3 regions of the Neobacillus sp. SAB-20_R2A genome follow, and region 3 is predicted to be linked to each of the others. Evidence: riboswitches for the same ligand, from Rfam matches in the RefSeq annotation. Region 3 holds a riboswitch; each other region holds the start of a gene.
The links. A riboswitch is a leader RNA that binds a small molecule or an ion and turns the genes downstream of it on or off. The one in region 3 is predicted to bind S-adenosylmethionine.
Positions count from the first base shown of each region.

Region 1 (10,926 bases), 2.3 Mb from region 3:
GGAGCTTCTAAAAATCATGAACGAATTAAACCCAAAGCCAAAAGCATTTATCAACGCCAGTGCGGTCGGGTATTATGGAACCTCATTCGATAAGACTTTTTCAGAAGAAAACGAAGGCAGCAGCGATGACTTCCTATCACGTACAGTCATGGAATGGGAAAAGAAAGCCGCAAAAGCATCAGAAATCGGGATTCGAACTGTTTTCTGCAGATTTGGCATTGTCCTTGATCAAGCAGAAGGTGCCCTGCCAAAAATCGCACTCCCTTATAAATCGTTTATCGGCGGGCCCATCGGGACAGGAAAGCAGTGGATGTCTTGGATTCATATTGACGACGTTGTTAAGGCCATACTCTTTATCATCGAAAATGAGACGATTCAAGGTCCGGTCAACTTTACAGCCCCAAATCCTGTCACCATGAATGAATTCGGCCAAGTGCTAAGTAAAGTCCTCAAACGGCCGAACTGGCTTCCGGTACCTAGTATCGCCCTAAAAACCCTCTTAGGGGAAATGAGCACACTGGTTGTCGATGGGCAGAGAGTACTGCCAAATAAACTTTTGGAATCCGGCTACACCTTCCAATATCCAGATTTAAAACCTGCGCTGAAAAATATATTTTCCTAAAGACAGTATCTTTCCTCATCGATAAGGCAAAAATGGTGAAGTGTACATTATGTACCATTTTTACCTAATTCAAATAGTTGAAAGGAATGAGCATGATGTCAGAAAATAAGAAGCGCAATAAGGATCGGGAAAGAACTAATTTAACAAGTATGCAGGAGGTCGCGTACGGCCATGAGTTTAAAATGGCGGACCGGGCCGGCGGCTACACGAAACGTAAAAGATAACAACTAAAAACTTTATATAATTTTTCCATTAATGGACCCCTTGCCATTTGCAAATGCTAGTAAAGGGAGCAGGCCTTTTGCTCCACTAGCGATAAAATGAAAGGGGTTTTTTTAATGGGCCGTTCACATGGACATAAGAGTCGTGACAAAAACAAAGCCTCACTTCCTCAAGTACCGAAAAATATGAAATCAGATGGACAGGACGTAGAATTCTCCAAGGAAATGGCTGATGGAGCTGATTTAGAAGCAATGGCGCGCGCAAATGCGGCAAACCAGCGCGTCAGAAATCGCAAATAATAAATGAAAACTCGCCGATTGGCTAGTCCAAGAGGACGGTTCATGAGGCGTAGTTGAATTTATACTTTTAGCTAAAAAAAGAAGAAGCAGGATTCCTGCTTCTTTAATGTATTTAAAGGGGGAGTTAACGATTATTAATTGATGCTGCCTTATTGCGTTTTTACCTCATTTACATGAGCTTTTTTGAAATAGCCTTTGATAAAAGGAACTGCATATCGGTCAAGACCGAAGTAGTAAGCTCCTGCACCTGCGAATAACAGAATCATCGCGGCTGTATAAAGAATTGGGTTCGTGCTTGTCGTACCTGCCAGCATAAAGTTCAAGTTCATAAATGCACCGGCAATCAAGGCTGGGATTGTCGCTAAACCAACGATTAAACCAAGACCGACTAACATTTCTCCCCAAGGTATTAATGTATTAAAAATTCCCACGTTAGGCATAGCGAATTGCTGTAAGAAATCTGCATACCATGCTTGAACCGCAGGGTGTTCGCCAGTTGCTGCCGCCATTGCTCCTTTTAGGAACCCTGTAGCATCGAAACCACCAGTTAACTTATGATAACCTGCTTCTATCCATTGTAATCCAAGCCAAACACGTAATACTGTCCAAACAACTGCTGCGTAAGGAGTTTTGTACCATCTCATCATAATCATCTCCATAGTTTTTTTGTGAAGTATTTCACAAATTTAACTTTAAGTTATTCCCTTATGAAAGGGATTAATCAGCTAGCTGTGGCTTGTAAGGAAGTCTTTGTGAATTGCTTCACTATCTTCTTTACACTTTTAATATACTCTCCTGCTATTGAAAAAACAACGGCTTTCACAGTTTCTTAACATATTAATGTTAGATATATGAAGAGATTGTGAACGCAATACAGCACGTTCCCCCTCCTCTTTTGTGGACAATGTTAATAATGTGGACAACACTAGCTCACCCCTTATAAAACCTGATTTTTACAATCAGCCTTTCTGTTAATAACTAACGGTGGATAACCGCTTTCAAAATTGTGGATAATGTGCATAACATTGTGGACTACCTATAAATACAGGACTTTAGATGTGGAAAAAACACTGGATAAATGAATGTCCATTCATAACAAAAGGAGCATCACATAATAGATGCCCCTCAATTCAACCCTATAATGCCTTCGCTTCCTCAATACCCCTCACGAGGAATTCTCCCTTACCCAGAATCGAAAAATATTGAACCGATGGTTGCCTTTGCGCAAGCTGCTCGATCTCCTTTTTGGAACCCTTTAGGACAAAGATTCCCTCAGAGATTTCATCCATCAGGGTAATAGCGGGACTGCCATATTTTTGGACCAGACCCTGGACCAGCCAGTACTCCCTCTGGTGTTCACTTTTCAACTCAATGTCCTCCCCTGAGGTTTTCAAATAATTAGATTTCGTCACGTGGCTTTGACATACGTGGACCAAATCCTCGATTATCGCACTAGCCGTTGGGTACATGCCTGCGCCCGGTCCTTGAAGGGTGATTTCGCCAACGATATCAGATTTTACATTTACCGCATTCTCTACTCCCTCAACATGGTAAAAAGGGTGCTCAGAGCCGACCAGAACCGGCTTCACCGATGCCTGGATGCGGGTACCTGACTTCCAGATGCTCGCAATATGTTTAAACCTTAACCCTAAGTTTTGCGCTGCTTCAATCAATTCACTCGTAATAGACGTAATCCCTACCCGTTCAACATCACGCCAGTCAGGCTCTTCTCCAAATGCCAGCCTGCTTAAGATCATCGTTTTATAAAAAGCATCATAGCCTTCCACGTCATTGGTCGGATCCGCTTCGGCATAGCCATTTTCCTGCGCCCGCAACAAGCTTTCGGCAAATGACTGCCGCTTTTCCCGCATTTCGGTCAAGATGAAATTGGACGTTCCATTGAGGATTCCCAGGATCCGCTGGACACGATTAATTTTTAAAAGCTGACCGAGCGTTTGAATGACCGGAATCCCCCCGGCCACTGTCGCCTCAAAACCAACCGACACCTGATGCTGTTCTGCCAACTCGATAAGCTCATTCCCGTGGTGGGCAAACATCTCCTTATTCGCTGTAATGATGTGGCAGCCCCGTTGAATTGCTTTTTTCAAGTAGGAAAAAGTCGGGTCTTTATCCACGATGCATTCAATCACGACATCAAGCTTCGGCAATTGGAGAATTTCTTCGAAGTCCGTTGTCAGCAGAACATTCCCGCTAATATCCCGCGGCTTTTGCTTATTTCTAACAAGGACGGCAGCAACCTCTACTTCCTTCCCTAATTCTGCCGCCAGCTCATTGCTATGTGATTGAATGGTCCGATAAACCCCTTCACCTACCGTACCGAACCCGAGAATTGCCACCTTAATTACAGACATGTCTGCCACCCCTTTATTTTTTTGAAAAATAAAAACCCTCTTCATAAGAAGAGGGCTCTATTCCTCCTCTTATCTATCAGGCTACAAATAACCTGCAGGAATTAGCACCTTTTCAAGGAATACCTTGAAGGTTGCCGGGCTTCATCGGGCCTAGTCCCTCCGCCACTCTGGATAAGAGTATTTATTTGATTTTTCATTAAATTTCCAAAGATATATAAAAAGTATATTATCTGAATTTTCAAGAGTTGTCAATATTAAAGTGGCAAAAGGGCGACCGTTTCTTTTGCTGCTAATTTCTCAACCATGTCCAGCCATTCCTGTGGTTTATTGGAAAGCACAGAATAATAGGTGGTAAGAAATTCTTTGACAAGTGATCCCGGAATTTCGGCGATTTCTTCCTTAATCGGCATGAAGCATAGATCCAGCCCAGACACCGCTTCCCCGTTGTTTTCCCAGGATGGGTGCAAGTAGGCAAGGTCAAGGCGCTGATAGCCTAAATGTGACAGAACCTCGCGGCGCACGTACGGGTCCATGACCTTCACGCCGCCAAACTCGTGGTGCTCTACGCGGTATGGGTCATAGATTTCGGCAAACATACCGAACAGCTCCTTGCCGTTTTGGGCAGCAAGCTGTTTTAAGTCCTTCAGACGATTTTCAGCTAAAAATCGGCCAAGCGAGAGGCCTGGTTTGCTGATGATCGTGAAGTCGGTCATTGCAATGTTCCAGTCCGGATAATAGCGGTACTCAGTGGCACCGACGACCTGGTCCTGATCGACGGCAACGAATACGCGGATACTTGGGTCTTCTAACGGTTCTTTCCACAATTCATAATCCAGAACCTCTTCCGGTGGAAAAATCTGTCCCATTAAATCGTGAAGCTTTTTAAAATTTGGGTCTTCAATATTGGTAATGCGTTTAAATTCCATTGGTTCTGATTCCCCTTATAAATTATTTAAATGGGTTCTTCCATTCCATTAATGCCGCATTGTTAAGGGATTCTTTATCCTCTAAATAGTTTCTGGCGACACCGATTGGCACACGTCCGCAGCGAAGGAGAAAGCTGATGACAGGATCCTTCAGCTCGCCCTTGATGACTACGTCGAGATACTCTTCCGGCGTCATTTTTTCAGCCACTTTATGATAGCCCGGCATCCGCCCGCCGCCAAGAAGACGGTCATACCCTTTTTCAATGACCACATGATACATGGCATGCATCATTAATTTTCCGAGTCCCAGCTTTCGGTACTTCGGGCGGACGCTGATATCGACAATGTAGAGGGTGTTTCCGTTCGGATTATGGTTGCGGATATAGCCGTGGTCGGTCACTTCTTCCCATGTATGGCTGTGATTAGACGGGTCCAACTCAACACAAACTCCGGTCAGGGAGCCCGCCAATTCCCCATTAATTTCAACGCATAATGCCCCTTCCGGAAACAGTGTCACATGATTCGTTAATTGTTCTTCATTCCACCAAAGCTCGGATGGAAAAGGAGGCGGGAAGCATTGGGACTGGATTTCGATGAGCTGATCAAAGTCCTCCATTGTGTAATTACGTATACAAACCAGCAGCGGCCGGTCCTGATCATAAACGTAAAATTCACTGCGATACATGAAAAGGCCTCCCTCGTTTTAATTCCAATCTGTATATAAATCAGTGCGGCGGTCGCGCCAGGTGGTCACAGACCCGCGCTCGCGAACTTCGTATAGCAGTTCCAGGTCAAGATCGGCGGTTACGACCATGTCGTTGTTGATTTCCCCTTCTACTAAAAGCCCTTTTGGCGGGAACGGAATGTCGTTTGGAGTGATAATGACGGCCTGGCCAAAGTTTGCCCGCATGAAATCAACCGTCGGCAGCGCGCCAACCGTTCCGGTTAATACTACATATACCTGATTTTCAATCGCTCGGGCATGGCTCGTGTAACGGACGCGATGGAAGCCGTGACGATCGTCCGTGCAGGATGGACAGAAAATAACATCGGCGCCCTTCGCCTTTGCCATCCGGACGATTTCCGGGAATTCAATATCATAGCAGGTTAACAGTGCAATTTTTCCTTTTTCTGTTTCAAAAATTTGAAACGAGTCCCCTGCTGCCATATTCCATTCGTTAACCTCGGTTGGCGTGATATGCAGTTTAGCCTGCTCGCCGACGCGGCCGTCCGGGTAAAATAAATGAGCAGTATTGTAAAGCTTGCCATCCTTTTCAAGGACATGGGTCCCCGCGATGATGTGCATGTTGGTTTCTTTTGCAAATTTGATAAATAGATCACGGTATTGGTTGGTAAAGCTAGGCAGGTCATTGATGGTCAGGCTTTGTCCCTGGCCATTTCCAATGGAAAGTAGTTGCGTAGTAAAGAATTCAGGAAAAAGGACAAATTCAGCCCCGAATTCTTCGGCGGTTTTTATATAATGCTCACATTGAGCGGCAAATTCCGCAAATGAGTTGATTGTGTGAAGATGGTACTGAACAACAGATACTCTAAGTTTCATTTTTCGCCTCCAGGTAAGTTATTGGAAGATAGATTCCATATTGAATTATCTTATAATCTAGCACTTTATACAAATGAAATGCATTCCAAATATGAAAGTAGATAAAAAGCCAGCAGGGGCGCTGGCTTTACTGTAGATATCCTACTAATTTCTTTCCCAAAAGGTAATTTAGTTACCTATTAAACAGCTTACTGCTCTAGTTTTCCCTCAGCAAGTTTAATTTGCTCTCTTACCTGCTCTGGTGAGGTACCGCCAAAGCTATTTCGGACCGCCACCACATGCTCTGGCGCCAAAACAACGTAAATATCCTCTTCAAATAGCGTACTGAACTGCTGATATTCGTCCAGTGTTAAATCCAATAGGAATTTGCCGGATTGAATCGAGTAAAGAACAATTTTTCCAATCACTTCATGAGCCTCGCGGAATGGCAATCCTTTGCGGACGAGGTAATCGGCAATGTCAGTAGCATTAGAGAAGTCATTATTGATGGCTTTTCGCATGACATCCTTGCGAACAGTCATTGTTTCAATCATCGGTGCCAAAAGCTTCAATGAGCCTTCTAGGGTTGCCACCGTATCAAACATGCCTTCCTTGTCTTCCTGGAGGTCCTTGTTATAAGCGAGCGGCAGTCCTTTCAACACAGTCAGCAAGCCAATCAAATTGCCATACGTGCGGCCTGTTTTTCCGCGCAGCAGCTCCGGTACGTCAGGATTCTTTTTCTGCGGCATGATGCTTGATCCTGTACAGAACGAATCATCGAGCTCAACAAACTGAAATTCCTGGCTTGACCAAATAACCAATTCCTCGGAAAGACGAGAAATATGTGTCATGATAATCGAGCCAATCGACAGGAATTCAAGGATAAAGTCGCGGTCGCTGACGGCATCCATGCTATTAGGATAAATGGTTTCAAAGCCCAATTGCTCAGCAACAATCCCACGGTTAATCGGGAAAGTTGTTCCTGCCAATGCACCGGAACCAAGCGGAAGCCAGTTCACGCGTTTCAGCGAATCCAACAGTCTCTCCTTATCGCGTTCAAACATCCAAAAATACGCCATTAAATGGTGGGCGAATGAAACAGGCTGCGCGCGCTGCAAATGGGTGTAGCCCGGAATCAGCGTTTCGACATGCTCCTTCGCTTGTCCGATAATCGCCTGCTGAACCTCTTCCACCAACGTGATCAGTTCAGTTGTCTTTGTTCTTAAATAAAGATGCATATCCGTCGCCACTTGGTCGTTCCGGCTGCGGCCTGTGTGGAGTTTACCGCCAACCGGTCCAATCTCTTCGATTAGCTGTCTTTCAATATTCATATGAATGTCTTCATCTTCAACTAAAAATTCGACCTCGCCGCGGTCTACTTTTTCCTTAATCAATAGAAGGCCATTTTTAATTTTTTCTGCATCCTCCACTGGAATGATGCCACATTCACCAAGCATCTGCACATGGGCAAGGCTGCCTGCAATATCTTCCTTGGCCAGTTTTTGGTCAAAGGAAATCGAAGCTGTAAACTCTTCTACTAGTTTGTTAGTTTCCTTCGTAAAACGTCCGCCCCATAGCTTAGACATCACTTGCTCCTCCTAAATGTAAGAAGATTGCCCCCGAAACAGATTCGAGGGCACTCCGAATTTATTTTTCAATCCCAAATTATTGCTTTACTACCGATTCTTCTTTTTTATTAACCTCAGAATATACCTTTGTTGGCAGACCCCAAAGCTTAATAAAGCCAACTGCTGCATTATGATCAAAAGCATCGCCTTTTGTATAAGTAGCAAGCTCTTCATTGTAAAGGCTGTGAACGGATTTACGGCCGACAACCATATGGTTACCCTTATGGAGCTTCACGCGAATGGTTCCAGACACAACCTTTTGAGTTTCGTCAATAAACGCATCAAGAGCCGCTTTCAATGGTGAGTACCAAAGACCTTCGTAAATGATTTTCGCCATTTGCTGGTCTACCTGTGTTTTAAATTGAGTTACTTCACGTGGTAATGTCAAGAACTCCAATTCTTTGTGAGCATTAATTAAAATAAGTGCTGCTGGGTTTTCGTATACTTCACGGGATTTAATCCCTACTAATCTATTTTCAATGTGGTCGATACGGCCGACACCATGCTTGCCGCCAAGGGCATTTAACGTTTCAATTAATTGAACAAGCGGTAAAGTTTCACCATTAAGGGCTACAGGAACACCTTGTTCAAATTCGATTTCAATGTATTCAGCCTGATCTGGAGCTAATTCAATTGGGTTAGTCCAATCGTATGCTGCTTCAGGTGCTTCTGCCCAAGGATTCTCGAGAACTCCTGCTTCGCAGGCACGGCCCCAAATGTTGGCATCAATCGAGAATGGATTGTCTAAATCAACTGGAATCGGAATCCCATGCTCCTGTGCATAAGCGATTTCTTCGTCACGGGTCATCCCCCACTCACGAACTGGTGCAACCACCTTTAAACTTGGGTTTAAGGCTTGCACGGAAACTTCAAAGCGGACTTGGTCGTTTCCTTTACCAGTACAACCATGGGCAACTGCTGCTGCTCCTTCCTGCTCCGCTACATCAACCAATAATTTTGAAATTAATGGTCTTGATAGCGCAGAGGATAGTGGATACTTGCCTTCATATAAGCAGTTAGCTTTTAATGCAGGGATAATATAATCTTTTGCTAGCATTTCTTTAGCATCTACCATAATGGCTTTAATAGCGCCAACATTTAATGCCTTATTTTTAATAGCTTCCAAGTCTTTTCCTTCGCCGACATCAAGTCCTAGCGCGATGACATCATAGCCATATTTTTCTTGGATCCATTTAACCGAAACTGATGTATCTAAACCGCCTGAATAGGCTAATACGATTTTTTCCTTTGCCATTTTAAACGCTCCTTACATTACCATGTATTTAAATTCATTCAACGGTATTATTATACAACAAATTTCAAAAAAAGAAAGTCTTTTTCTTAAAGAAAACTTGCCGATTGGCAAGCCCCTAAGGGCGAAGAAAGAGGCTTAGTTGCACTTATGCGTTAGGAAAGAATAAATTTTGGAAAAATTTATTCTTTCCTATTAGCCTAGTAAAAGTTTTAAAATTGCTTTTTGTGCATGAAGACGGTTCTCTGCTTCATCAAAAACAACGGAATGAGGGCCATCGATAATTTCTGCCGTTACCTCTTCTCCGCGGTGTGCAGGCAGACAATGTAAGAAAAGATAGTCGTCTTTTGCCAGCTTGCATAGTTCTGTATTCACTTGATAGCTTTGGAATGCCTCAAGGCGTTTTGCCGTTTCTTCTTCCTGCCCCATGCTGGTCCAAACATCTGTTACGATCACATCTGCATCTTTAACCGCTTCCTGTGGATTGTTTGTAATTGTAACGGTACTTCCTGTTTGTTGCCCAAACTTGATGGCTCTTTCGGTAATTTCCTCATTTGGCATATATCCGGACGGGCTGGCGATGCTGATATCCATGCCTACTTTTGCAGCCCCTTCCATTAATGAATGAGCCATATTGTTATTTCCATCGCCCACATAGGCAAGCTTTAAGCCCGCTAATTTCCCTTTATTCTCTAAAATGGTTAATAAATCGGCCAGGACCTGTGTCGGGTGCTGCAGGTCAGTTAAGCCGTTAATAACAGGAACGGTCGCATGCTCTGCTAATTCTTCAACCGTCTCGTGTGCAAACGTACGAATCATAATGCCGTCGACATAGCGCGATAAGACCTTTGCTGTGTCAGAAATGCTTTCCCCGCGGCCGATCTGGATATCTCTTGAACTTAAGAAAATCGCATGCCCGCCTAGCTGCAGCATTCCTACCTCAAAGGATACTCTTGTACGTGTAGATGATTTTTCAAAAATCATTCCCAGGACCTTGCCGCCCAAATGCGGGTGCGGCTTCCCTTGCTTTTGCTGGGCCTTTAATTCCTGGGCCACTTCCAGCATATAAAGAATTTCTTCTGTTGTATAATCAGCCAGCTGAAGGAAATCTTTCCCCTTCAGCTGTAATTTATTTGAATTTAATTTAACGGCTTCTAACATGAACCGCACCTTCCTTTTCCAATTGATAAAACTCACTTACAGTATGAACTGTAAAATCTGCTGCCACTGTTTTTTGCAAGTCGAGGATGGCTTTCACCGTATCAAGATGGGTGTACACCGGCACCTTATAGCGGATCGCCTGCTCGCGGATATAAAAGCCAAATTTCTGTTTGTTCCGTCCTTGATTTGGCATATTGATTACAGCTTTCATGTTTTGCTTTTTGAACAGGTCATTCACATCCTGGTCGTTTTTCACGACAGTCTCGACAACGATGCCATTGGCTGCTAAAAAGGCTGCAGTGCCTTCTGTTGCGGCAAGCTTCCATTTTCCTGCAAGCTCTTTTAGAATTGGCAGGCTTCCTGCTTTCTCACGGTCAGAAATGGAGCATAACAGGTAATCTTCTCCGGCCATTCCACCTATGGAAGGAAGTGCCTTATTGAGAGCCTCCTGGAAAGTTCCGCCCATACCAAGCACCTCACCGGTTGACTTCATTTCCGGACCAAGCACATGGTCAACACCCTTTAACTTGCTTGATGAAAAAATTGGTGCTTTTACGGAATAGTATGCCGGTTCAGGAAGCAAACCTGTTGTTTGACTCACATCCTTAAGAGTCTCGCCTAATTGAACTCGTACGGCCCATTCAATCATTGGAACGCCCGTTACCTTGCTGATAATCGGCACCGTTCTTGACGAACGCGGATTCACTTCCAAACAATAGACGATATTCTCATAGACGACGAATTGGATATTCATCATGCCGATGATGGAGGTCGCCTTGGCAATTTTCGCACCGTACTCGATTAACGTCTCTTTCGTATCTGCTGTTAACGAAATCGGCGGGAATACGGAGATACTGTCACCGGAGTGGACCCCTGCTTTTTCAATATGTTCAAATATTCCAGG
Region 1 is NZ_CP145895.1:1,296,191-1,307,116, reverse strand. It holds gene V5M37_RS06465 (TIGR01777 family oxidoreductase) at 1-622, shown strand, start outside; gene V5M37_RS06460 (YfhE family protein) at 718-846, shown strand; gene V5M37_RS06455 (YfhD family protein) at 961-1,143, shown strand; gene V5M37_RS06450 (DoxX family protein) at 1,293-1,787, opposite strand; gene V5M37_RS06445 (homoserine dehydrogenase) at 2,280-3,515, opposite strand; SAM riboswitch class I at 3,582-3,693, opposite strand; gene V5M37_RS06440 (GNAT family N-acetyltransferase) at 3,770-4,441, opposite strand; gene V5M37_RS06435 (GNAT family N-acetyltransferase) at 4,464-5,126, opposite strand; gene V5M37_RS06430 (carbon-nitrogen hydrolase family protein) at 5,145-6,002, opposite strand; gene argH (argininosuccinate lyase) at 6,191-7,567, opposite strand; gene V5M37_RS06420 (argininosuccinate synthase) at 7,647-8,864, opposite strand; gene argF (ornithine carbamoyltransferase) at 9,057-10,022, opposite strand; gene carB (carbamoyl-phosphate synthase (glutamine-hydrolyzing) large subunit) at 10,006-10,926, opposite strand, start outside.
Region 1: linked by a shared signal. The riboswitch ahead of V5M37_RS06445 (homoserine dehydrogenase) and the one ahead of V5M37_RS24355 (methionine ABC transporter ATP-binding protein) in region 3 are both predicted to bind S-adenosylmethionine.

Region 2 (10,926 bases), 1.9 Mb from region 3:
ATTGTTTACGACACCGAGTTGTACTTCTTGCCGTAAAGCAAAGGCTTGGTTTGATGAGCATCAGATTGACTATAAAGAAAGAAATGTATTGGCTCAGCCGCTTTCCGTAGATGAAATTAAATCGATTCTTCGTTTGACTGAAGAGGGGACCAGCGAAATCATTTCAACTAATTCAAAGACATTCCAGGAGTTAAATATAGATCTTGATACGCTTCCGCTCAATGAATTCTATAAATTAATAATTGAAAACCCGAAAATGCTGCGTCGGCCAATTATATTGGATGAAAAACGATTACAGGTTGGATATAACGAGGAAGAAATTCGCAGCTTTCTGCCGCGCAGGGTTCGTTCATTTTTGAGCATGGAATTGCAAAAAGCGGCAAATCAATAGAATGGAGGAAGAATAAGATGATTGAAGTTTTCGTAACAGTTCATTATAAAGATAGAAATTATCATACCAATGTTATTGTGGAAAAAGAAATGAAATGGGACAGAATTAAAAAGTTAGCAGAAGAACAAGTTAAAAAACAGTGGAATGTTTAAATTTGACAAGCTAATCTGTAACGTTTACTATTACAGTACAATAATTTATTTAAAATAAGACATAGAAATAGAAAGATTAGCATTTTTTGAGGAGGCCAGGTTATGAACAGCGATTTTACACTTGCTATACACAGTCTAACATATCTCGCACTACAGCCTGACCGAATGTCAACAAGTGAAGCCATTTCAGAAAGTGCCGGTGTCCACCCGGTTCGGATTCGTAAAGTCCTAAGTTTGTTGAAAAAAAATGGATTTATAAAATCAAAAGAGGGAATTGGCGGCGGATTTATTTTTGCACTGGATTTAAGTGAAGTTACTCTCTGGGATATTTATAAAATTACCTCTGAAGGTGCTTTGCAGCCTAAGTGTCCAGATTCCAATGAAAAGTGTATAGTGGGTGCGAATATGCATACAGTCCTGTTTAAAATATTCTTGGGTGCTGAAGAACATCTTGGGGAGTATTTAAAGGACTATACGATAAAGGAAATCGTCGATCTAATTAATCAATGCAAAGGCTGTGATTGTTGATTTTCTTAAGGTTTCTTTTTGTTGAAAGTGTAATAAAAAACATTACAGATTACGTATCCTAAATGGCTGCAAATTCATACAATACATTAAAATAATTTGGAGGTGACCAGTTATGGGGCCGAACGATCGTTTTAGTTTAAAAACAGGTGATTGGATTAAGGGAACTTCATGGGGTGGTGAATTAATCCTTGGTTTTATAGAATCAATGGATATTCTAGAAGGAGTGGTTAAAGTAACGGTCATTAGAAGTGACAATACGGAGACCATTGGAAAAACCATTCCGATTTTAAGCAAACAGGTGAAGAAATTGCCTGTCTCAACAGCCACAAATAAGGAGCAAACTAGATTCCTAATAGACCTGGCATTGTCTACAGGTGATGAAGAGTGGTTTATGGAGCTGTCTGCCAAGTTAAACGAAATGAAACAGCTTGTAAGCAGTGAATAATGATACAAAACTAGATTCTTATAATAAAATAACATCCGTTTATTAATAAAAACCTTCTCATTTATATTCCGAGAAGGTTTTTTCAATTTGTTAAGGGACAATAGTAGCAAACCTATCCTTATAAATTCTGTTGTTGTCAAAAATTTTATATGTTATATTATCGGTTCAGTGAGGACTATGAGATGATTGCAATAGCAGATTAGTAGCCTAAGTCTTGGACTTGATCTCATGATGAATGGGACAAACAATTAAAGTTCATTTGAACACAATAAAAGAGGTTTAAACATGATAACATTCCTTTTAATTATCATTTATTTGGCTTTTATTAGCTTAGGTTTACCTGACTCATTGTTAGGGGCTGCGTGGCCGGTCATGCAATTAGATTTAGGGGCCCGTCTTGATACAGCTGGATTTCTTTTTATGACGATTGCGGGCGGTACGATTATCTCAAGTTTAGTTAGCGGAAAGGTACTGAAACGGTTCGGGACTGGAAAAGTCACATTTGTCAGTGTCTTCATGACAGCTTGTGCTTTGCTGGGTTTTCATTTTGCACCATCGGTTTTTTGGCTATTGGTATGTGCCATACCACTTGGATTAGGGGCAGGAGCAGTTGATGCAGGATTAAACGATTATGTGGCAACACATTATAAGGCACACCATATGAGCTGGCTCCATTGTTTTTGGGGAGTCGGAGCCACTCTTGGCCCAATCATAATGGCTCAGTCTATTTCGGGCCAAAATTCTTGGAGAAACGGATATTTCACTATTTCTGGAATTCAGTTTGCGTTAGTGATCATCCTTTTCCTTACTTTGCCTTTATGGAATAGAGTGACAAAAAACAGCAATATTGCAGTAAATGAAGATCACGAAGATACATCTTTTGATGACGATGGTAAGGATATAAAACCTTTACAAATTAAAGGAGTGAAATTGGCTCTCGCATCCTTTTTGTTTTATTGTGGGGTTGAAGCATCAGTGGGTCTTTGGGGAAGCAGTTACTTGGTAAATGTCAAAGGGATAAGTGCGACCGCTGCTGCCCAATGGGTTTCCCTCTATTACGCAGGAATAACGATTGGTAGATTGATAACAGGCTTTATTACCTTTAAGATTAGTAATCTCACTCTTATTCGGATAGGGCAAATCATCGCATTAGTCGGTGCTGTATTTCTTTTCCTGCCATTGTCAACGATTTTTTCGCTTGTGGGTTTTATATTGATTGGATTGGGATTGGCGCCGATCTTTCCGTGTATGTTACATGAAACACCAACACGTTTTGGGAAGACGCATTCCCAGACGATTATGGGTTATCAAATGGCTGTTGCCTATTCAGGCAGTACCTTTGTGCCGCCGCTTCTTGGTTTCATGGCATCTCAATCAACAGTAGGGATCTTCCCAATTTGCATTGTTATTTTTGTGGCAGTCCTGCTCTTTAGTTCAGAAAAATTAAATGCCTTATTGAAAAAGGAAGGATTTTATAAAAAGGAAAGACACCAGTTCAATATAACAAGAAAATGACGTATGCCAATTTTGATCATACGTCATTTCTTATGTCGTTTAGCTAAACCTATTTCACTTTTTCTTCTTCCATCTCCTGCAGCTTCCTCCATAGGATCTTCCCGCTGCCTGACATCGGCAGTTCATCTAAAAATTGAACAATCCTCGGAACTTTATAGGCGGCCATATGCTCTTTGGACCACGCGATAATTTCCTCTTCCGAAGTTCCTTTTCCTTGTGAGTTCAGCACGATAAACGCCTTTACGGTCTCGCCGCGTCTTGGGTCGGGAACACCGATGACACAGGCATTCTGAACGGAAGGGTGCTTATACAAAGTATTTTCCACTTCCGCAGGCCATACCTTGAAACCGGAGGCATTGATCATCCGTTTGACCCGGTCAACCAGGAAGAAATAGCCTTCTTCATCATAGCGGCCGATGTCGCCTGTTCTGAAAAATTCCTTCCCTTCAATCGTTATAAAGGAATTCTTGGTTTCCTCAGGTCTGTTCCAGTAGCCTTTTAAGACTTGGGGACCATTGACAATGATTTCCCCCTGTACATTTGGACCCTGCTCCTTTAACGAGACCGGATCAATCACTCTAGCATCCACATCAAACTGCGGCACTCCCAAGCACTGCATCTTCGGCCGGCCAACTGGATTTTGATGCGTTTGTGAAATGGTCTCGGTTAGCCCGTAGCCTTCTACATAGCGAAGCCCTGTCAGCTCTAAAAGCTTTTGGCCGACTGCTTCTGGAAGGGGAGCACCGCCGCCGCTAATCATCTTCAGGGAATCGATTGAATAGTCTTTGAGATTTGGGTGCGCCAATAAATCAACGACCATCGTTGAAATGTTCGTCCATCTTGTGCACCGATAGCGATCAATCAATTTTAAAGCAACATCCCGGTCCCAGCGCGTCATCATCACCATCGTGGAACCAAGAGAGATCGGTCCATTCATGTTATGCTGCAGTCCGGTCACATGAAAAAGGGGAAGCGTTGACAAACCAATATCAGCCGCTGTTGACTGCGACCATACAATTCCGCCTAGAAGAGTAGATTGCAAGGTTTTATGTGTGTGCATGCAGCCTTTTGGCTTGCCGGTCGTTCCTGAAGTATAAGGGAGGCAGCATAAATCATCGCATGTTGCCTTGCTAGGATCAGCTTCTAAGCCTGCTGTTAATGCTTCATTCCAATCAATTATCGCTAATGATTCAAATCTTTCCTTTGGAGCAGCCACGGAAGGAGGGACCGTGTAGTCCAAATCAGTTTGGGCATAGTCCGAATAGGCTGCAACAATAATCCGCTCAAGAGGAGTGAATTTAATACACGGCTCAATTTCCCGAATTAATTCTTGCCCCACAATCGCCACTTTGGCATCACAATCTGATAAATAAAACGCCACTTCATCCTTCACATTCATTGGATTAATTGGCACTACGACAGCGTCCGCCCGTAATATCGCGTAAAAGGCGATAATATACTGTGGTGAATTTTGCATGTACAGCATTACGCGGTCGCCTTTTGCTACACCAAGCTCTTTCTGCAGATATCCTGCTAGTTTATTAACTTCTGTGTGTAGTTGTTTATAGGTGATTTCTGTTCCGTAAAAAATAATTGCCGTCTTATTCGGATAACGCTTTGTCGTCATTTCCAGATTGTCGTAAATGGTTGATTCAGGGATCGGTAAAGTTTTCGGCAGCCGTTCTGGCCAGAATTCAAAATGACGTGTAAACATTGAACAAATCACCACCAAATAGATTTTTTTAAACACTCTGCTTCTGCTGAAATCGGTTACAGTTATAATAATAATACAACGAATACAGAATATTCTAGTAATTAAGTGAATTTTTTCTGCAAGAAATAATAATTTACAAGAATACAAGGTTGACCTGGGATTTTTTACAAAAAAATTGACATTAAAGGATGAGGCTTGGTACTATATCTATCAGATAATTCATAATCTTTTAAAAGTTGATGAATGAGATTAGCAACAAATATGCATTTTTTATGCGCTAATATGAAAACGTTAACATTTGTTGTGCTCGAGACTTAGGTTAGGGATTATTTTTTAATTTTTCAATGGACCGAGGGTGAAAGGGGAGTATGGAATGACACTTATTAATTCTGTTACAGGACAAGTTGATTCTGCCGAACTGGGTTTAACGCTAATCCATGAGCACATGCGTATTCGCTCTGAGTCTGTTTTCGTGCAGTTTCCCCATTTGTATGATGAGGAGAAAGACTTCGCTAGAGCAGTGGTACAAGTGAATAAAGCAAAAGCACTCGGTGTGAAAACCGTCTGTGATCCAACCGTCATGGAACTTGGCCGTGACATCCGCTTTATTGAGAGAGTCTCCCGCGAAACGGGGGTTCAAATCATCGCCGCAACTGGAATCTACTCCTATCACTATATCCCACCACATTTCCAAAACCGCGACATCGACTATATGGCTGATTTGTTTGTCCGAGATATTGAAGTCGGAATTCAAAACACATCCATTAAAGCAGGGTTCTTAAAATGTGCCACGGATACACAAGGGGTCACCCCTGATGTTGAGAAGGTTATCCGCGCCGTTGCCCGTGCTCAAAAGCGGACAGGTGTACCGATTATGACACATTCTCATCCAGGAACCGGCACCGGCTTAAACCAAATTGATATCCTTCTTGAAGAGGGAGTGGATTCAAAGCGGATTCTGATCGGGCATACCGGAGATACCGATAACATGGAGTACATATTGAAGGTGCTGGACCATGGAGTATTTATCGGCATGGACCGTTATGGCTTAACTGCTGAGTGTACAACGGAAAATAGAAACACAACCGTTATCGAACTCGCGAAGCAAGGCTATGCAGACCGCATGTTTTTATCACAGGATCACTGCTGCTCGATGGATTGGTATCCTGAGGGACTAATTGAGCATGTGCTCCCGAAATGGACGATGACTTTTGTGCTTGAAGAAATTATCCCAGAATTGAAAGCGAGTGGAGTAACGGAGGAACAAATTAACCTTATGATGGTTGATAACGCCCGCCGCTGGTTTGAGGGGAAATAGAAAAAAAGACCACCTTCCATCGTTACAAATGGAAGGTGGATTTTTCAGGAGGGTTTAAATTGAACCCCTTACTCGGTTTCTCTTTACTAGAATCCAATACAATAACACCGCTCCACAACCGGCACATAAAATTACTACGCCCATCGGAATGGCTGTCTGCCCGCCGCCTATACCAACGAGGGGAGCGACAAATCCACCAAAGGTAAAGGAAGTAACACCCAGCAAGGCAGAAGCACTTCCCGCATTTTTTCCTTGTGTTTGCATAGCTAAGGAGAATCCTGCTGTATTTACCATTCCTACACTGGATACAACGAAAAACAATGGAATCAAAACCAAAATTAGCTTTGCCTGTAAAAATATAAGAAGGAGTAAAATGATTCCGCCTGTTGCGGACATTCCCAATCCGAATTGGAACAGTTTAGCTTCAGGGATTCTCCCTGCCAACCTGCCTGTTGTTTGACTCATGATCATAATCCCGATCGCGTTGATCGCAAAGATCATGCTAAACATTTGCGGGGAGGCACCATAAATATCCTGTACGACAAAGGGAGAACCTGAAATGTACGCGAACATGCCAGCAAAGACTAAGCCCTGTGCTAAAGCATAACCCATAAAGCTTCGATCCATGATTAGTTTTAAAAAAGGTCTAAATGTATTCTTCATGCCTCCAGCCGAACGCATTTCTTTAGGCAGCGTTTCAGGCAAACCAAAAAGAATGACAAAAAACATTACGATTCCAATGATACTTAAAACAATAAAGACACCTTGCCATGGAAATGCCTTAAGCAGCTGCGCACCAATAATCGGAGCGAGGATCGGGGCCAGCCCGTTCACCAATGCAAGAAGTGCAAAAAACTTGGTTAATTCAGTTCCTGAATATAAATCTCTGACAATCGCCCTTGAGATGACAATTCCTGCTGATCCGGCAAAGCCCTGGATGAGCCGTAAGATAATCAATCCCCAAATGGAAGGGCTAAATACGCATAAAAGGGACACGATAAAGTAAATCATTAAGCCGACTAAAAGTGGTTTTCGGCGGCCGGTTACATCACTGATAGGTCCGGTGAGCAGTTGCCCTGATGCTAAACCGAGCACGAAAAGCGACAGGCTGAGTTGAACAGAAGAGGCGTTTGTATGGAAATCTTTTGCGATATTCGGCAGGGCCGGTAAATACATATCAATGGATAAAGGGCCGAATGCTGCAAGTGAACCGAGAACAATCGCCATCCATACTCGTTTTGAACGAGAAAGCACTGCTTGATGATCCTCTGCCTTTTGTATGAAATCCCCCATATAGTAAGTCATTCCTCCAGTTATGTAAATCCAATCTAGTTACCTCAGATTTTATCATTCTATGTTAACAGATTATTCAATATTTAGGAATTCTTTAAAGTAGAAACATACAACCAATTTCAGAAACGATTAAATTGAAAAAGGCCACCTTCCATCATAGAAATGGAAGGCGGCCTCTCCTAATGGGATTAAATGGTTCCCCAAACATCCTTAGCAATAGTCACTACATGTTTAATCTTATTCCACTGCTCTTCTTCCGTTAAAATATTTCCTTCTTCTGTGCTAGCAAAGCCGCATTGAGGGCTTACTGCCAGGTTTTCTAAAGGAATAAATTGACTTGCTTCTTTAATTCTTGCCTTAATGGATTCTGGATCCTCGAGTTCTGGGAATTTAGATGTGAATAATCCTAGTACAACGGTTAGGTTAGGACGCTGGAAGCCTTTTAAAGGTTCGAAGTCACCAGAACGCTGATCATCATACTCTAGGAATAGCCCGTCCACATTTAGCTCAGCGAAAATGGCATCGGAAATTTGATCGTAACCGCCGCTTGTAATATAGGTGGATCTGAAGTTGCCGCGGCAAATGTGCATCGTAATTGTCATATCTTCCGGCTTATTGGCAATGGTTTCATTGATCGCACTTACTCTTGTTTTGATGATTTCATGAACATCCTTGCCAACTTTTTCTACCACTGCATTGATCCGCTCTTCTGAAACAAAATCAATCCAAGATGTGTCGTCTAATTGCAAGTAACGGCAACCAGCCTCATAGAAAGCTTGGATGGCTTTTTGATAGGCCGCTACGGTATCTTTAAAAAATTGCTCACTGTTGCCATTGTAGTACTCATCGCCTTGAATTCTCGTAAACAACATGTTCGGGCTTGGGATGGAGAACTTCGCCACTTGGCTGCCATCACCATATTTTTCAACCGCCTGCTTTAAAAATTTGAAATGTTCGAGCATATAATGATCATTAAAGTCCACTTTGCCCACTACTTTAATGGCGTTGTTTCTTGTTTGGGCGCCTTTGAAGTTGCTGATATATTCATTTTCGAAAAACGCTACACCTTCCAAACCAGCCAAGAAATCCAGATGCCACCATGAACGTCTAAACTCACCATCTGTAATGGATTTTAAGCCTGCTCCAATTTGGTTTTGAACCAATTTCTCAATTTCTTGGTCCTCAACCGCCTTCAGGGCAGCTGCATCAATTTCCCCATTGGCAAAAGCCTTTCTAGCTTCTTTAACCGGTTCTGTTCGAAGAAAGCTGCCGACATGGTCAGCTTTGAATGGAGTTTTTACTAGTGTTGCTGTCATTAATTATTCCTTCTTTCTCGGTGTAATAAAAAACCCTCTTCTCAAAAATAAGAAGAGGGTAATAGCCATTACTAAATCTCTTCTTATCTTCAAGCACTCGCTTCTGGAATTGGCACAGTACGAACGTGTCTGCTGCCGAGGCTTCAAAGGGCCAGTCCCTCCACCTCTCTTGATAAGAATATTCGAAAATATTTAATTAACAGTAAAGATACACCTGTTCAGATTTTCTGTCAACAAAAATCTACAACACTATTGTTGTGGTTGAATGGAAAAGCTATCCAAAATAGGCTCAATGGGACAAATACCTAAACATATAGTATTTATGGCAACGTATTAAAAAATGAACTGCAGCAAGGAATTAAGATTCACGTGATGATCTGAGGTGAAACAATGGAATTTAACAGGCGAGAGGGTCATTTTGATGGATCTTTGCAGCCATTTTGTGCACAGACAACGGATATGGCGCCCCTATTTGAAGCAGAAGCTTATGATCATGCAGAAAAGAAAATAAAAAAGCTTCGTCTAGAAAGCTATCGTGGAAGCTGGGTTATTTTATTTTTTTATGCAAGTGATTTTACCTTTGTTTGACCGACAGAATTGGCAGCGGTCGCTGTTATTAAGGATCAACTAAAGACACTTAATACAAATGTCCTTGCTATCAGCACGGACAGTGTGTATGCCCATAAAGTTTTCGCTGAGGTATCTCCTAATGCCTCTCAGGTATCATTTCCACTTCTAAGTGACCGAACACACCAAATCAGTAAAGCATACAGAGTCCTAAATGAAAAAGTTGGGGCAGCCTTAAGAGCAACCGTCATTATCGATCCAGATGGAATAATTGTATCCAAATTGGTATACCCATTAGAAGTTGGCCGAAATGTTTACGAAATACTAAGGATCATACAAGGGGTACAATACGGAAGAAGCACCGGAGAAGGAGTCCCAGCTAACTGGGTTCCCGGTAACCCAGGAATCATTAGAGACCCAAAGAATATCGGAAGAATTTGAGGCATGGGGACGGTTCTCATGCCTCATTTAGGCTTTTAAGATCCTCTACATACATCATTGATTCCTTAATTATGTCGTAATTTGTCGAAAAGTTAATAAAAATGTACGCGTTTTCACCTGATATGATAGTTTCTATACAAATATTCTAAATATTCACCCCTTTGTGACTACCCAGGAAAAATGGATAGATCGGTCTGTCAGGAGGTATAAAATGTGCCAGGAACACAGAAATAAAAATGTAGAAGTAAATTTTGAAATACCCGAAAACATAATCCAAAGTTTTAGAGATGCTGTTGAAAAAAATGGAAAGTCTATGAATGACGTGCTTAGGTTATATATGCAAAAATACATTTGGAAACAAAGTGAATTACAAAGAAATAGACAAATGCGACGTCAAAGTATTGGAGCCAAGTGATAAAATGATAGTAGTATTAATATAGAAATACTTTAACAATTTTATCAAATATTTTTAGAACGGCTGACATGTAAGTTTGACACCTTTAAAAGATTCATGGTATATATATTCAAATTATGACGAATGAGCATAACCACAGGGGGAATTTAAAATTATGGAACATCGCAGCAAAATTTTAGATTGTACGATCCGTGACGGAGGTTTAGTAAACAATTGGGATTTCAGTATCGAATTTGTCCAGGACTTGTATAATGGACTAAGTGCGGCTGGCGTTGAATATATGGAGATTGGCTACAAAAACTCCGCTAAGCTGCTGAACGCAACTGAGCCTAATCCATGGAGATTTTTAGATGATCATTTTCTGAAAGAAATCATTCCTGAGAAAAAATTCACGAAGCTATCTGCATTAGTAGATATTGGCCGTGTCGATCCCAACGATATCCTGCCTCGCGAGCAAAGTGTGTTGGATATGATTCGGGTAGCCTGCTATATCCGTGAAGTGGACAAGGGCCTGGAGCTTGTCCAAATGTTCCATGATTTAGGATATGAGACATCTCTCAATATTATGGCTTTATCTAGTGTGCCTGAACAGAAGCTTATTGAAGCCATGGAAATGGTCAAAGAAAGTCCAGTCGATGTTGTGTATATCGTGGACTCTTTTGGAAGCTTAGACCCGGCTGATATTGCACATCAAGTGAAAAAGTTTCAAGCAATGCTCCCTAACAAGCAGCTTGGTATTCATACACATAACAATTTGCAGTTAGCATTTGCTAATACCTTGACAGCACATCAAAATGGAGTTACCTTCCTGGATTCATCTGTTTACGGCAT
Region 2 is NZ_CP145895.1:3,044,689-3,055,614, reverse strand. It holds gene spxA (transcriptional regulator SpxA) at 1-391, shown strand, start outside; gene V5M37_RS14885 (BA3454 family stress response protein) at 409-543, shown strand; gene V5M37_RS14880 (RrF2 family transcriptional regulator) at 646-1,071, shown strand; gene V5M37_RS14875 (IDEAL domain-containing protein) at 1,184-1,516, shown strand; gene V5M37_RS14870 (MFS transporter) at 1,802-3,031, shown strand; gene V5M37_RS14865 (long-chain fatty acid--CoA ligase) at 3,081-4,745, opposite strand; gene V5M37_RS14860 (phosphotriesterase family protein) at 5,119-6,063, shown strand; gene V5M37_RS14855 (multidrug effflux MFS transporter) at 6,118-7,356, opposite strand; gene V5M37_RS14850 (5-methyltetrahydropteroyltriglutamate--homocysteine S-methyltransferase) at 7,545-8,672, opposite strand; SAM riboswitch class I at 8,753-8,851, opposite strand; gene V5M37_RS14845 (peroxiredoxin) at 9,063-9,680, shown strand; gene V5M37_RS14840 (hypothetical protein) at 9,892-10,095, shown strand; gene V5M37_RS14835 (aldolase catalytic domain-containing protein) at 10,250-10,926, shown strand, end outside.
Region 2: linked by a shared signal. The riboswitch ahead of V5M37_RS14850 (5-methyltetrahydropteroyltriglutamate--homocysteine S-methyltransferase) and the one ahead of V5M37_RS24355 (methionine ABC transporter ATP-binding protein) in region 3 are both predicted to bind S-adenosylmethionine.

Region 3 (10,926 bases):
AAATAACGCCTACCAATTCAAAAGCACAGAGCATGCCGCCAACCTATTCGCCTTAGCGGAACCTGGGTACATATACACAAGGATTCACAATCCAACCACAACTGTTTTCGAAGAAAGAGTATCGCTCCTAGAAGGCGGCGTTGGCGCACTGGCAGTGGCAAGCGGTATGTCTGCCATCACATTGGCCATCTTAAACATTGCCGAAGCGGGTGATGAGATTGTTGCTGCATCCAATCTATATGGCGGAACGTATAATCTATTTGCAGTGACCCTGCCTAAATATGGGATTAATGTGAAGTTTGTCGACCCTGAGAATCCGGAAAACTTCCGTGCCGTCATAACGGAAAAAACAAAAGCTGTTTTCGCTGAAACGATCGGCAACCCAAGCTTAAGAATCCTTGATATTGAAAAGGTAGCCAATATTGCTCATGAAGCAGGGGTTCCTCTTATCGTGGACAACACCTTTGCAACACCATACCTATGCCGTCCAATTGAGCATGGCGCTGATATCGTCGTTCACTCCGCAACCAAGTGGATATTAGGTAATGGAACAACTACAGGGGGCATTATTGTCGACGGAGGCAAGTTCGATTGGAATTCACCGAAATTCCCTGGCTTTACAACGCCAGACTCCAGCTATCATGATCTTGTCTATGCTGAGGCGCTTGGACCGGTTGCTTATATTATTAAAGCACGCGTACAGCTTCTCCGGGACTTGGGGCCGGCACTAAGCCCGCAAAGCTCATTCCAGTTTGTTCTTGGGTTAGAAACGCTTCATGTACGGATGAAAGAGCATGTCGCCAACACCAAAAAGGTAGTGGAATACTTGAATAATCATCCTGCGGTTGAATGGGTTTCTTATCCGGGACATCCATCACATCCTGATTACGAATTGGCGCAAAAATATTTACCTAAGGGCGCTGGTTCGATGGTTGTATTTGGTATTAAAGGCGGAAGAGAAGCCGGTGCGAAATTAATCGATGCAATCACCCTATGGGCGCACGTGGCCAATGTCGGCGATGCCAAGAGCTTAATTATCCACCCTGCAAGCACCACACATCAGCAGCTGGATTCGGAAGGATTAAAGTCAGCCGGTGTTTCCGAGGACTTGATCCGTCTTTCCATTGGAATCGAAAATGTTGAGGACTTAGTGGAAGATTTAGAGGACGCAATCGAAGCTGCAACAGGCTTAACATCTTTAAAAGCAAATGCCTAAATTTTCCTTATATAGTTTTTTGAAAATGTAGAATTTTGTCGTTGACACTACTATCTAACCGTGATACTATTACTTTCATAATAATAGTATTAATGCATGTATAATTAAATATAGGATAGCTTTTGCTCTTATCAAGAGAGGTGGAGGGATGTGCCCTATGAAGCCCGGCAACCGTCAATTTTATTGAAATGGTGCCAATTCACACAAAGCCTGCGGCTTTGAAAGATGGGAGAAAGGATTCATTTGATAATGATGCCTTTCTGCCTTTGCGGAGAGGCTTTTTATTTTACTAAAATAGAATTCTTTCATGAAAATTATCAAATCCTATAATAAGGACAAGAAGTAGGTGATTCAATGATTTCCATTAAAAATGTACGAAAGATTTTTTCTACCAAGCAGGGACAGTTAAAAGCTGTTGATGAAGTAAACCTGGATATAAAAGAAGGAGAAATCTTTGGTGTGATTGGATATAGCGGGGCTGGTAAAAGTACCTTAATCCGCATGTTAAATGGCCTTGAGCTGCCTACGGGTGGAACTGTCAACGTGGCTGGCCGGGAGATTTCAAAAATAAAAGGTGCAGAGCTTAGAAAAGCCCGTCAGGAAATCAGCATGATTTTCCAGCACTTCAATCTACTTTGGTCAAGAACAGTCAGCGAAAATATCGCTTTTCCATTAGAGATTGCCGGAGTGAGCGCGCCGGAAAGGAAAAAACGAGTTGAAGAGTTGATCAAATTAGTTGGCCTTGAAGGCAGAGGTGACGCCTACCCTTCACAGTTGAGCGGCGGGCAGAAGCAGCGGGTCGGGATTGCCCGGGCCCTTGCCAATAACCCAAAGGTGCTGTTATGTGACGAGGCAACATCAGCGCTCGACCCACAAACAACAGACTCTATTCTCGACCTTTTAGTGAATATCAATAAACAATTCGGCTTAACGATTGTGCTGATTACTCACGAAATGCACGTCATCCGGAAAATCTGTCATCGAGTAGCGGTCATGGAAAGCGGGAGGATTGTCGAGCTTGGTCCGGTGCTTGATGTATTTAAAAACCCTCAGCAGCCGATTACGAAACGGTTTGTCCAGCAGGTAACCGAACCGGAAAAAACAAAGGAAACAGCAGAGCATTTGCTAGAGCGCTATCCTCATGGAAAGGTCATTCAACTATCGTTTCTTGGGGAAGCAACAGAACAGCCATTAATCACACGTGTGATTCGTGATTTTGATGTCGTAGTAAATATTCTCCAAGGGAATATTTCTCATACGCAAAACGGGTCTTATGGAACATTATTTATTCATTTGGATGGCCAAGCTAATGAAATTCAGAAAGCCATCGATTATATTCACTCGCAGCAAGTGGGCGTGGAGGTGATCAGTAATGGCTGACTTTATGGAATTAGTTAAGTGGGATGAGCTGTTACTGGCAACACGTGAAACGATCTATATGACCGCCATCTCGGTCCTTGCGACATTTGTTTTGGGCTTGTTACTAGGCCTGCTGCTATTTCTAACGAGTAAAGGAAACATATGGCAAAGCCGCGGAGTAAACATTATTATTGCTGGCTTTGTAAATATTTTTAGATCCATTCCCTTTATTATCTTAATTGTTTTATTAATCCCTTTTACTAAAGTTCTCGTTGGGACAATGCTCGGTGCCAATGCTGCACTCCCGGCACTGATTATTGGAGCAGCACCGTTTTATGCTCGAATGGTGGAAATCGCCCTTAGGGAGATTGATAAAGGTGTGATTGAAGCATCCCAATCAATGGGGGCAACACATGGACATATTATTTTTAAGGTATTAATACCAGAATCCTTGCCAGCATTAATTTCTGGGATTACCGTTACGGCGATTTCACTTGTTGGCTTTACTGCAATGGCTGGGGTCATTGGAGCTGGTGGACTTGGCCATTTTGCCTATTTAGAAGGCTTTCAACGCAACAGGCCAATGGTTACATTAGTGGCAACAATTGCTATTTTAATCTTAGTTTTTATTATCCAATTTATTGGAGATTATTTTACAAAGAGAACAGATAAACGTTAACAGGAGGAGTAAAAAATGAAAAAAGTTCTGGGTTTGATCTTCATTGCGTTTACCGTATTTGCCTTAGCGGCCTGCGGAGGTGCAAAAAATGATTCAGCAGATAAAGATGGGAACAAAAAATTAGTTGTTGGTGCAACTGCTGTACCACACGCAGAAGTACTTGAAGCTGCAAAGCCAATATTGAAGAAAAAAGGTATTGATTTAGAAATTCAAGTTTTCCAAGACTATATTCTGCCAAACGTAGCACTAAAGGATAAAGAAATAGATGCAAACTATTTCCAAACACCTGGGTATTTAGATCTGCAAATGAAAGAAAATAAAGATTTTGATTTTGTCAGTGTGGGCGGGGTTCATAAAGAACCAATCGGCATTTACTCAAAAAAGTATAAAAGTCTAAAAGATCTTCCAAATGGTGCAACCATTATTATGAGTGATTCTTTAAGCGACCACGGCCGTATCCTGCCGATTTTTGAAAAGGCTGGATTAATCAAGCTTAAAGAAGGCGTTGGTGCAAACGCAAGAATAGATGATATCGTTGAAAATCCAAAGAACCTGAAGTTCCCTAAATTAATTGAAGCAAAATTATTAGCATCTTCCTTTGAAAACGGTGAAGGTGATGCGGTTGCCATTAATACTAACTATGCATTAGAAGGCGGCATTGATATTGGAAAATATGGTATTGCCTTTGAAGGCAGTGACGTGGTTCCAGCCAACCTTGTAGTAGTTCGTTCAGAAGACAAAGACCGTAAAGAAATCAAAACACTTGTAGAGGTTCTTCAATCGAAAGAAATTCAAGATTTTATTAAGGATAAATACAAAGGTGCTGTTATCGCGGCAACCGAGTAATTATTAAATATGCAGCAATATTGCAGAAAAGTCAGTGAGGATTCACTGGCTTTTCTGCATTCATTACATGAAAGCTCATTAAGTAGTAAAAAATAGATGCCATAACCACCCATGGCATTTTAGCAAAAAATAAGGTATCATTTTATTCGGGCTTGTATTACATAAAAAGTCTTTATCTGAATTTTCATTAAAAACTTCCTGCTATTCTCATTTAGCATGTTCTTAGTGAAAATACATGCTAGTTATTACTATTAAAAAGTTGCTAACAAATTTCATTTGTTATAAGATTGTAATGAGAATAAAGTGAGAATGAATGTGGAAGATCTTAAAAAATCTGTCTGCAAAGATACAATACATTTTCGGAGGTATGAATATGGCTGGATCAACTTTAACAATCAAAGATCTGCACGTAGCAATTGATGGGAAAGAAATTTTAAAGGGTGTCAACCTTGAAATAAAAGGCGGAGAAATTCACGCCATTATGGGTCCTAACGGAACTGGTAAATCTACATTATCTTCTGCTATCATGGGTCACCCTAAATATGAAGTAACAAGCGGCAGCATTACGCTTGATGGGCAAGATGTTTTAGAAATGGAAGTAGATGAGCGCGCTCGTGCTGGACTATTTTTAGCCATGCAATACCCAAGCGAAATTAACGGTGTAACGAATGCTGACTTCTTGCGTTCGGCGATTAACGCCCGTCTTGGCGAAGGCAACGAAATTTCTTTAATGAAATTCATTCGTAAAATGGATAAGCAAATGGAATACCTTGAAATGGATCTAGATATGGCGCAGCGTTACCTTAATGAAGGCTTCTCCGGCGGTGAGAAAAAGCGCAATGAAATCCTGCAATTAATGATGTTGGAGCCAAAGATTGCGATTCTCGATGAAATCGACTCCGGACTTGATATCGATGCCTTAAAGGTAGTATCGAAAGGTGTCAACGAAATGCGCGGTGAGAATTTCGGCTGCTTAATTATTACTCACTATCAACGTCTGTTAAACTATATCACTCCTGACCATGTGCATGTGATGATGCAAGGCCGTGTTGTAAAATCCGGCGGGCCAGAGCTTGCACAGCGCTTAGAAGCAGAAGGATATGACTGGATCAAGCAAGAGCTTGGTATTGAAGATGAAACAGTTGAGCAAGAAGCTTAAAAGCTTTTGTTAGGAGGGTTAGCAATGACAACAGAAATAACATTACCGTTTGATAAGGGTTTTGTGAGCTCTTTTTCAAAAGAAAAGAGCGAGCCTGCTTGGTTTGAAGAGCTTCGACTGAAGGCACTTGAGCATTTTCACGAACTGCCAATGCCTCGGCCAGATAAAACAAAAATAGATAAATGGAATTTTACACAGTTTGAGCAGCATACAGTTAAAAGTGCTCCATATACATCTTTGGCAGAATTGCCAGAAGAGGTTAAAGCATTAGTTGATTTGGATGCGGCAAAACAAAATTTATATATTCAGCGCAACCAAACGCCAGCCTTTATTTCTCTTTCAGAAGACCTAAAGGCAAAGGGTGTTGTGTTTACCGATATTTTTACTGCTGCTAGAGAGCACGGCGATTTATTGAAAAAATATTATATGACACAGGCGATCAATGCTGATGAGCACCGTTTGACTGCTCTTCATGCTGCATTTGTCAATGGCGGTGCTTTCCTGTATGTTCCGAAGAACATCGAAATTGCGGAACCGATTCAAGCAGTTTTCGTTCATGACAATGCGGAAGCAAACCTGTTTAACCATGTTCTTGTCGTCGCAGAAGATAACAGCTCTTTAACATATGTGGAAAACTATATTTCCACAGTGGAAGAGTCCAATACCTTGGCAAACATCCTGACAGAGGTAATTGCCAATACAAATGCAAAGGTGCAATACGGTGCTGTCGATACTTTGGCAAAAGGCATCACAACCTATGTGAACCGCCGCGGTGTCACCGGCCGCGATTCCCGAATCGAGTGGTCGCTTGGCATGATGAATGAAGGCAATACCATTTCTGAAAATACTACCAATCTCCTTGGTGACGGTTCTAATGGCGATACGAAAACCGTTGTGGTCGGACGGGGTGCGCAGACCCAAAACTTTACAACAAAGGTTGTTCATTTTGGCAGACATACAATAGGAAATATCTTGAATCATGGCGTTGTTAAGGATAGCGCTACTTCTATCTTCAACGGAATTGGCAAAATTGAACACGGCGCCTCTAAATCTGACGCTGAGCAAACATCGCGCGTGTTAATGCTTAGTGAAAAAGCTCGCGGCGATGCGAATCCAATTTTATTAATCGATGAAGATGATGTTATGGCTGGCCACGCTGCTTCTGTAGGACGCGTTGACCCAGTGCAATTATATTATTTGATGAGCCGCGGTATTCCGAAGAAGGAAGCGGAACGTTTAGTCATTCATGGCTTCCTTGCACCGGTGGTAAATCAGCTTCCAATTGAGAAAGTAAAACAGCAATTAGTGGAAGTTATTGAAAGGAAAGTAAGATAATGAATATCCAGGATATTCGCAAACTGTTTCCTATTTTAGACCAGGAAGTTAACGGCAAGCCATTAGTTTATCTGGATAGCTCTGCGACATCGCAGAAGCCCGTCCAAGTTATTGAAACACTTGACAGATACTACCGCGAGTACAATTCAAATGTCCACCGCGGTGTGCATACATTAGGTACAAAAGCAACAGATGCTTACGAAGGTGCCCGTGAAAAGGTCCGTAAGTTCATCAATGCTAAATCCATTCAAGAAGTTATTTTTACAAGAGGAACGACGACCTCCCTTAACACGGTGGCGGCAAGCTACGGCGCCGCCAACCTGAAGGAAGGCGACGAAATCGTCATTACCTATATGGAGCACCACAGCAATATCATCCCATGGCAGCAGGTAGCTAAACGGACTGGTGCTCAGCTGAAATACATTCCTCTCCAAGAGGATGGAACGATTTCATTAGATGATGTTCGCTCGACGATCACACCAAACACAAAAATTGTGTCGGTGATGCAGGTATCAAACGTGCTTGGCGTCATCAATCCTGTTAAAGAAATCGCCAAGATTGCCCATGAAAATGGCGCTATTATGGTAGTTGACGGTGCACAAAGTGCTCCGCATATGAAAATTGATGTTCAAGATTTAGATTGTGATTTCCTTGCTTTTTCCGGCCATAAGATGTGCGGACCAACCGGGATTGGTGTCCTTTACGGGAAAAAGCATCTGCTTGAAAAAATGGAGCCGGTTGAATTCGGCGGTGAAATGATTGATTTCGTGGAATTATATGAATCAACCTGGAAAGAGCTGCCGTGGAAGTTCGAGGGCGGAACACCTATTATTGCTGGTGCCATTGGTCTTGGTGCGGCGATTGACTTTTTAAATGAAGTCGGTTTAGACAATATTGTCGAGCATGAACATAAGCTTGCAGCCTATGCGCTGGAAAAAATGTCAACTGTTGAAGGCATCACGATTTATGGACCGCATGATCCGGCTAAACGCGCTGGTCTAGTGACTTTCAATTTAAGTGATGTTCACCCGCATGATGTAGCGACGGTTCTGGATGCGGAAGGAATCGCTGTCCGCGCCGGCCATCACTGCGCCCAGCCGTTGATGAGATGGCTTAAGGCATCGGCAACAGCTCGTGCCAGCTTTTACCTATACAACACAGAAGAAGATATTGATAAACTCGTAGAAGGGCTTGTCAAAACGAAGGAGTATTTCAGCGATGTCTTCTAACTTAGATGCACTTTACCGAAGAGTAATCATGGACCATTACAAAAACCCGCGCAACCGCGGAGTTTTGGAGGATGGAAGCCATACGATCAATATGAATAACCCGACCTGCGGTGACCGGATTCAATTAACGTTGAAGGTGGAGGACGGCATTGTTGTTGATGCCAAGCAGGAAGGGGAAGGCTGTTCGATTTCCATGTCATCTGCATCGATGATGACGCAGGCCATTAAAGGTCAGAAAATCGAAGACGCATTAAAGCTGTCAAAGATTTTTTCGGATATGATGCAAGGCAAAGAAGTGGATGATGATATCGATTTAGGCGATATCGAAGCACTTCAAGGGGTTGCCAAGTTTCCAGCCAGAATTAAATGCGCAACATTGGCTTGGAAGGCAATGGAAAAAAGCTTGAAAGAAGAGAATCAAGATTAAAACGGTTCTGAAAGTATCCGGCCTCTTGCCTGGAGCTTTCACCTCTCGTAAAAAAAGGAGGAATACTTGCGATGGCGAAGAAAATGCCGGAGATCGGCGAGTATAAATATGGTTTTGCCGATAAAGACGTTTCCATATTCCGATCAAAACGTGGTTTAACACGTGAGATTGTTGAAGAGATTTCAAAAATGAAGGGTGAACCTCAGTGGATGCTTGACTTCCGCTTGAAATCACTTGAAATATTTTACAGTAAACCAATGCCGCAATGGGGCGGTGATTTAAACTCATTGAATTTCGATGAAATTACCTACTATGTAAAACCATCGGAGAAATCAGAAAAGTCATGGGATGAAGTACCGGAAGAAATTAAAGCGACATTTGACAAACTTGGAATTCCTGAAGCCGAGCAAAAGTATCTTGCAGGGGTTTCTGCGCAATATGAATCCGAGGTTGTTTACCATAACATGAAGGAAGACCTTGAGGCATTAGGAATCATCTTTAAAGATACCGATTCTGCATTAAGGGAAAACGAAGATATTTTCCGCAAACACTGGGCAACGGTTATTCCGCCAACTGATAACAAATTTTCCGCATTAAACTCAGCTGTTTGGTCCGGCGGCTCGTTCATTTATGTACCACCAGGTGTTAAGGTGGATACACCATTACAGGCTTATTTCCGCATTAACTCTGAGAACATGGGTCAGTTTGAAAGAACGCTGATCATTGTTGATGAAGGTGCATCTGTCCACTATGTTGAAGGCTGTACAGCACCTGTTTATACAACTAACTCCCTGCACAGTGCAGTTGTAGAAATCATCGTAAAAAAAGGCGGCTACTGCCGTTATACAACGATTCAAAACTGGGCAAACAACGTCTACAACCTTGTAACAAAGCGGACTGTCTGCGAAGAAAATGCGACAATGGAATGGATTGACGGTAACATCGGTTCTAAATTAACGATGAAATATCCTGCTGTTATTTTAAAAGGCGAAGGCGCCCGCGGTATGACCTTATCGATTGCGATTGCTGGGAAAGGCCAAGTGCAGGATACTGGTTCTAAGATGATTCACTTAGCACCAAATACTTCTTCAACGATCGTATCTAAGTCGATTTCTAAGCATGGCGGAAGTGTAAACTATCGCGGCATGGTCCATTTTGGCCGTAAAGCAGACGGCGCTCGCTCTAATATCGAATGCGATACGTTGATCATGGATAATCAATCTACTTCAGACACGATTCCATACAACGAAGTGTTAAATAACAACATCTCACTTGAGCACGAAGCAAAGGTTTCTAAGGTTTCTGAAGAGCAATTATTCTACTTGATGAGCCGAGGTATCTCCGAGCAGGAAGCTACTGAAATGATCGTTATGGGCTTCATCGAGCCATTTACAAAGGAACTTCCAATGGAATATGCCGTTGAGATGAACCGCTTGATCAAATTCGAGATGGAAGGCTCAATCGGTTAATATCTTTGAAAAATTAAACCCGCTTGCTGGGATAGGCAGGCGGGTTTTTGCATTGGGAATGGGGTTACTCTAGGATGGCGGCGGAATACTCTCGGATGGGGGCAGGATACTCTTGGATAAGGGTGGATTACTCTCGGATGGGGACGGAATACTCTCAGAAAGGATGCTTACTGTCGTATAGGTCCTTCCAACTGTCGGATAAGCCGGCCAACTGTCATATAAGGCGCGCTAACTATCGTCCAACTATTCCCAACTAAAAAGGTTATGCTATTATAAAAAGCGGAGGTGAATCCATTGATATATATCGGTCTGACAGGCTGGGGCGACCACGACAGTTTGTATACAGGTCCAATCACGCCCAGAGACAAATTAAAGGAATACGCAGGCCATTTTCCAATCGTGGAAGTGGACACCGCTTTTTATGCGATACAGCCCCAAAGGAACACCTTGAAATGGGTCAATGAAACGCCGCCTCAATTTCAATTTATCGTCAAAGCCTATCAAGGCATGACAGGCCACAATCAAGGTGATATACCATTTGAAAATAAACAAGCAATGTTTCAAGCATTTATAGAATCATTGGACCCTTATATTGAGAAAAATAAACTTGCCATGGTTTTATTTCAATTTCCGCCGTGGTTTGATTGCAAACGGGAAAATGTCGATTATTTAAGATGGTGCAAACAGCAAATGGTAGAAATCCCGTGTGCACTCGAATTTAGGCATCAATCCTGGTTTGCGCCGCAATACCACAAACAGACACTAGAGTTTATGAAACAGGAAAATTGGATCCACAGCATATGTGATGAACCGCAATCCGGGGAGGGTTCCGTTCCAACGGTTCTTGTATCCACAAACCCACATAAGGTTCTTGTCAGATTCCACGGCCGCAATGTCCATGGCTGGCAAAAGAAAAACGCCGAGAATTGGCGGGATGTCCGCTACCTTTACCGCTATAACGAGCAGGAGCTTAATGAATGGGCCGAACGCATCCACAAGCTTGCCGAGGGATGCGACAATGTGTACCTCCTGTTTAACAACAATTCCGGCGGCGACGCAGCAGATAACGCTAAACAGATGATGGACATATTAAATATTGAATATGAGGGATTGGCTCCAAGACAGCTGGACTTATTTTAAAAGCAGACATAGAAAGAAAGTGAAGCAATGGAATGGATTATTCTTCTTGTCATCGTCGGGGTTCGGC
Region 3 is NZ_CP145895.1:4,926,671-4,937,596, reverse strand. It holds gene V5M37_RS24360 (O-acetylhomoserine aminocarboxypropyltransferase/cysteine synthase family protein) at 1-1,216, shown strand, start outside; SAM riboswitch class I at 1,342-1,448, shown strand; gene V5M37_RS24355 (methionine ABC transporter ATP-binding protein) at 1,571-2,596, shown strand; gene V5M37_RS24350 (methionine ABC transporter permease) at 2,589-3,254, shown strand; gene V5M37_RS24345 (MetQ/NlpA family ABC transporter substrate-binding protein) at 3,270-4,100, shown strand; gene sufC (Fe-S cluster assembly ATPase SufC) at 4,474-5,259, shown strand; gene sufD (Fe-S cluster assembly protein SufD) at 5,284-6,594, shown strand; gene V5M37_RS24330 (cysteine desulfurase) at 6,594-7,823, shown strand; gene sufU (Fe-S cluster assembly sulfur transfer protein SufU) at 7,813-8,250, shown strand; gene sufB (Fe-S cluster assembly protein SufB) at 8,322-9,719, shown strand; gene V5M37_RS24315 (DUF72 domain-containing protein) at 10,014-10,859, shown strand.